DNA from 2 places in the Paenibacillus sp. FSL P4-0113 genome. Region 2 is predicted to be linked to the other one. Evidence: riboswitches for the same ligand, from Rfam matches in the RefSeq annotation. Region 2 holds a riboswitch; the other holds the start of a gene.
What was found. A riboswitch is a leader RNA that binds a small molecule or an ion and turns the genes downstream of it on or off. The one in region 2 is predicted to bind S-adenosylmethionine.

Region 1 (3,130 bases), 2.8 Mb from region 2:
GAAAATAGTTGTCAACAATTAAGTCGACCAACAGATACATAAAACGGTCAGGCTGGCTGACTTCTTGCTCCCACAGCATAGGCTTGAGGGTACGAAGCTCATTGATTTTCTGCTTGGTCACCGTAATGATAAAATGGCGGCCGAGAAAAATGTTCAAAGCTCGCAAAAATATTTCTTCATCATCAAAACGAATGCTATTTACAACGATAAAATAATGGCTTTCATAAATTTCAATCTTCGGACGCTGTTCTTCTTCACTCAAACAGTCTTCTACTGCAAGATCATGCATGGAAAATAAAGGCTGGAGCACTGCCAAATCATCGACATCGGCATCAATCCAATAAAAACCTTCTGCCGGTGCAGTAAGCGCCATTTCAATTTCTTCGACAGGGGTAAAAACCCCGTTGTTGACCAAACGGATTTTCATATACGTCACTCCTTATGCTCCGCCGTAACGGAAATACGTTTACCTTAAGCATAAGGAATGGACTCAGTTAGCCAGTTAGCCGGTGCGGGTAAGCGTGCACTCTCATCAAAAGCCGGAGGCTTTTGGAGCATGCAGAGCCTGGCGTCCCGTCTTTCGGCAAGCTGAAGTCATTCCTATGCTGTTGTTCAGGGATCGCCGCCTATTCGGACTCGGGTCGCCTTCCATTCCGGATTCACCTCTCAAATGTTCTTTTTTTAGATTGCCACAGTATCGCAGGAAACACTCAAGTCTGCACTACTGCTCCATATTTTTGCCTAATAGCACTTGTATAGTATAACGCTCGGCCTACGGCCTTTCAAGCGCAAAATCATGGGCAAAATCAACAGTAGTGGCAAGAGCTTCAGCGATAGGAGGGATATGATTTAACCTATGGAAAAGGTAGACAAAATGTGAATGCAGGTTACAAATTTGCAAGTCCCATCTTGACGAAGCCCAGCCGATGCATTAAAGTGAACAACAAGAACTTTGTGAACCCAAAATGAATATAGCGAAATCTTATCAAGAGCAGGTGGAGGGACTAGCCCGATGATACCCGGCAACCGGCGATTTTAATCGCACGGTGCTAATTCTTGCAGGACGCGCGCTTTGTACAAAGCGCGTTGCCCTGACAGATGAGAGAGGCGCATATGGATACAAATATGACCTTTCTCTAACCAGAGAAAGGTCTTTTTATTATATGCCCGGCATCTCAACAAGACGATTTTCGCAAAACTTACCGAACAAGGAGTGAGTTTACATGCCGATTAAAATCCCAGACACATTACCTGCTAAGGAAGTGCTGGAGGGCGAAAATATTTTCGTAATGGATGAAAGCTTGGCTTATCATCAGGATATTCGTCCGTTGCGTATCGCCATTTTGAATTTAATGCCTACAAAGGAAACGACGGAAACCCAACTGTTGCGCCTGGTCGGCAATACGCCGTTGCAAGTGGATGTCACGCTGGTGCATATGAAGTCTCATGTATCCAAAAATACATCGCAAGAATATTTGAACATGTTCTATAAAACGTTTGACGAGATCAAGAACAGTCGTTTTGACGGCATGGTCATTACAGGAGCCCCGGTTGAACAGCTTGAGTTTGAGGATGTGAACTACTGGGAGGAAATCCGGCAAATCTTTGAATGGACGAAAACGAATGTAACTTCGACCATGCATATCTGTTGGGCCTCACAGGCAGGCTTATACCATCATTTCGATGTCCCTAAATATGGGCTCGACTACAAATGCTTCGGTGTATTTCCACACACCGTGATTAAACCTAAAGTAAAATTGTTACGCGGCTTTGATGAACTGTTTTATGCTCCTCATTCCAGGCATACGGAGGTTCGTCGGGAAGATATTGATCATATCGCCGAATTAGAAGTTTTATCCGAATCCGAAGAAGCTGGAGTGTACCTCGTAGCCACGCTTGACGGTAAACAAATTTTTGTAACTGGGCATTCTGAATATGACCCGCTTTCACTGAAATGGGAATACGACCGCGATGTAGCCAAAGGAATGGATATTGAAGTCCCCAAAAATTATTTTCCTAATGATGATCCTGAGCGCACCCCCCCCTCAATTTGGCGGGCGCACGCCAATTTATTATTCTCGAATTGGCTGAACTATTATGTATACCAAGAAACACCTTATGATATCGGGCCCCAGATTTAAAAAAGGAGCATGTAGTTTACCTTTGTAGAGTATCACCTTGCAGTAGCGCAGCAGTATAGTCTTTGACATCCATTTTTGCAGGATTGGTTATAGCACCCACTATGGAAGTTAACAGGAGGATTCATATGAGTGAGAAAAAGTGGAAAATCGAAAGTAGATTGGCACAAATCGGTTCAGTAGAAGAGCCAGTAACCGGGGCTGTTAATTACCCGATTTACCAATCTACGGCGTTCCGCCATCCCCGTCTGGGTCAAAGCACAGGATTTGATTACATTCGGACGATCAATCCCACGCGAAAGGTACTGGAAGAGGCTTCTGCTGCACTTGAATCGGGTGATGCAGGCTTTGCATGCAGCTCAGGTATGGCGGCGCTGCAAACGGTATTTGCATTGTTTGGACAGGGAGATCATCTCATAGTATCGCTGGATCTGTATGGCGGGACGTATCGTTTGCTGGAGCGTATTTTGTCTAAATTTGGTGTGACAGCCAGTTATGTGGATACGAACGATCTTGAAGCGCTCGAACAGTCATGTCGACCGAATACCAAAGCTGTATTCATAGAAACGCCTACAAATCCGTTAATGATGATTACTGATATTCGAGCGGTGGCTAAATGGGCATCACAACATCAGTTGCTTACCATTGTAGATAATACGCTGCTAACGCCATATTTCCAGCGGCCATTGGAACTGGGCGCGGATATTGTGGTACATAGCGCAACCAAATATTTGGGCGGACACAACGATGTGCTGGCAGGGTTGATCGTAACCAAAGGCAAAGAGCTATCAGCTGAAATTGCATTCCTGCACAATTCCATAGGGGCAGTGCTTTCCCCAAGCGATTGCTACCAGTTAATGAAGGGCATGAAGACGTTAGCGCTGCGTATGGACCGGCACGAGCATAATGCAACAGTGCTGTCTAACTATTTACTGACGCATCCGGCTGTGGCGGAAGTATTTTATCCAGCTCTAGAAGGCCATCCAGGTCGT
Region 2 (3,130 bases):
TTGCCTCGTGCTTATGAGGGAGGCGATCTGCCGGGCATTCGTGAAATTGAGCCCTATTGCGGAGGGTGCCTCGTTGTGTCCGGCTCTTCCTTTGAGCAGGAGCCTGAACTCGCTGCGCGTGTATTGGAGCGATTAGCTGCGGGTGAGCAAGAGTGGCCGCTCGTTTTCATTGTGGACGATGCCAAGGAAGTCGTTCGCTCTCAAGCCTCGTTCCTGTGGACGGTATTCACTCGCTTTAACCCGGCTACGGATATGTACGCGGACAGCGAAGTGCGTTTGCATCATCTGAACTATAAGCTGCCGATTGTAGTGGATGCGCGTATGAAGCCGGGGTATCCGGATGAGGTGTTACCGCGTGAGGATATTGTTAAGCTTGTAGATCAACGATGGACAAGTTATTTCGCTTGACGCCCTAATTAAACCTACAGCCGGATTTTATATTTATAAGGAGGCGTAAGCATGATACGCAAGCTACTGGGTGAGCCGCCGCGTGTGAACAAGGGCATCCTGCTAGATGCCATGAATAGCATGTCAGATATGTTGAACCTGCTGGAACGGCAAATTCAGGCTGGTGGAGATCCGACCCACGATTTTCGGAAGGCGGATATTTTGACACGCGGTCTAATGTCATCTCTGGATGAACTGGAGCAGAGCCATCATGCTGCCGCCTTTTTCCGTATGAAAGTGAAAGCCGGATATGCTGAAGATATGAGTGAGGATGAAAAATCCGACTATGCATTGTATGTTTTCTTTTATAAAGATGGGTTTGTGAGGGTATTTTCCATTCTGGATAAGCTGGGCAACTGGCTGAATGATCTGTATGATTTAAAAACAGGACAGTATAAGGCGCATTATTCGTATTTTACCGTGTTGCGGCAGCTCAAGTATCTCAAAATGCATCCTGTATTGACCGATAATTTATATGATATCAAGGATACATACAACGATGCGATCAATCGGCTGCGTAAGCGGCGAAATACGGAGATACACTATATGAATACAGAAATGCAGGATGATCTCTGGCAACGACACCGAGCTTTGTATGGAAAAATCCAACTGGAGGACCTTGATCACCATTTGGAAGATTTGCAGCAGGGCTTGGAAATGGTGTGTCGGTCGTTGTCAATCGCCTTTACTTATACTGCGAAACAATGGAAGAACCGGGCAGTACGCCCAAAAATATGATAGAAAATATCCTTTGACAAAGCAATGTAAACTATCTATACTGAAACCTAGTTTCAGAAAAATGCTTGAATTATGTTTTTTTATATAAACTTAACGGACAGCTAAAGCTGGAGTTTAACATATTTTTCTTATCCAGAGAGGTGGAGGGACTGGCCCGATGAAGCCCGGCAACCCGTTTTTTCCCGGTGTAATACACTGGGAGGGAACATGATGGTGCTAATTCCTACAAAACCGCTAGAGTTATAGCGATTTTGGCAGATGAGAAAAGGATCGCAAGGTGGGGCCCTTTTCATTCTGTGAAAGGGGCTCTTTTTTGTATAAATAAATAGCGATTTTATACAATCCTGAGAGATGACAACTGGTAAAAAGGGTAAGGAAGAAGTGAAGGGGGTCGCAGCACGTTGATAGAGCTTAAGCAGTTAACCAAGCATTATGGCAAAGGCAACCGACGCGTAAATGCGCTGTCTGGGTTGAATCTTTCTATAAAGCGTGGAGAAATATTCGGAGTGATTGGTCACTCCGGGGCAGGGAAAAGTACATTGATCCGCTGTATTAATTTATTGGAACGCCCTACTTCAGGTGAAGTATGGGTAGACGGGGTAAACCTCACTACTGTGAGTCAATCCCAGTTACAAATGCAGCGCCGAAAAATCGGAATGATTTTTCAGCATTTTAATTTGTTGTCTTCGGCGACGGTATATGACAATATTGCATTTCCGTTGCGGCTGGTAAACACGCCCAAGCAGAAGTTGGACCAGAAGGTCCGTGAACTGCTGGAACTGGTGGGTCTCGAAGAGCACAGTGGAAAATATCCGTCACAGCTCTCAGGTGGACAGAAACAGCGGGTAGGAATTGCGCGGGCGTTGGCTAGTGATCCTCATGTATTGCTGTGTGACGAAGCGACTTCTGCGCTTGATCCGCAGACGACGGGGTCTATCCTGAAATTGCTGCTGGATATTAATCAGCGATTTAATTTAACCATCGTGCTGATTACACATGAAATGCATGTCATTCAAAGCATCTGTGATAAAGTTGGCGTCATTCATCAGGGTGACATCGTGGAGCAAGGTCCGGTGGCGGAAGTATTTTTGAAGCCACAGCACCAGGTAACCAAGGACTTTATCCAGCGGGAGTCAGAACATCCCGAGGAGTTGCAAGCAGCGATTGCGGCAGCAGGTGGCGGCGAGTCGGCACAGGTGGTGCGTATCTCCTTTTTGGGCAGCAAAACATATGATGCGATTCTGTCGCGTACGGCTCGAAGCACTGGGGTTGATTTTGCGATCTTGCAGGGAACCATATCTACGATTAAAAATGTACCCTATGGTCAGCTAATCGTTCGTTTTGAAGGAAATCATGAGGATATAGAGCGTACGCTGCGCGAAGTGTCTGGGCAAGGACTTGATGTGGAGGTGATCGGACAATGAGCGAACTTGATTTTTCACAAGTGAGTTGGGAAGAGCTAGGGAATTCTACTATGGAAACCCTTCAGATGCTCGGTGCATCCGCATTGTTCACCCTCATTATTGGTTTGCCGCTCGGCATATTATTGTTTCTGGCGAGCCGCTCCTCGTTGACTCTGATGAAGGTGATATACATTGTATTATCATTCATCGTTAACATTTTACGTTCCGTGCCATTTATCATTTTGATCGTTGCACTTATTCCTTTTACACGATCGCTGGTAGGTACCTCGACCGGGGTGTTGGGAACCATCCCACCATTGGTTATAGGGGCTGCTCCATTCTTCGCACGTCTTGTCGAAACGTCTCTGCGTGAAGTGGACAAGGGTGTCATTGAAGCCGCACAAGCAATGGGGGCCTCGACAGGACAAATTATCCGGCGTGTGCTGTTACGTGAGGCACTTCCGGGACTGCTAGCCGCATTAACCATTACCGTCGTTACACTCGTATCCTACACGGCAATGTCCGGGATGATCGGGGGCGGT

Region 1: it holds a riboswitch for S-adenosylmethionine, as region 2 does, so the genes downstream of both, metA (homoserine O-acetyltransferase MetA) here and MKX46_RS10310 (methionine ABC transporter ATP-binding protein) in region 2, are expected to answer to the same signal.

Annotation. Positions count from the first base shown of each region.
Region 1 covers NZ_JBBPAZ010000001.1:5,277,170-5,280,299, forward strand. The annotation lists gene corA (magnesium/cobalt transporter CorA) at 1-427, opposite strand, end outside; SAM riboswitch class I at 980-1,105, shown strand; gene metA (homoserine O-acetyltransferase MetA) at 1,224-2,141, shown strand; gene MKX46_RS23125 (PLP-dependent transferase) at 2,267-3,130, shown strand, end outside.
Region 2 covers NZ_JBBPAZ010000001.1:2,446,494-2,449,623, reverse strand. The annotation lists gene MKX46_RS10320 (UbiD family decarboxylase) at 1-408, shown strand, start outside; gene MKX46_RS10315 (Cthe_2314 family HEPN domain-containing protein) at 460-1,185, shown strand; SAM riboswitch class I at 1,311-1,450, shown strand; gene MKX46_RS10310 (methionine ABC transporter ATP-binding protein) at 1,587-2,609, shown strand; gene MKX46_RS10305 (methionine ABC transporter permease) at 2,606-3,130, shown strand, end outside.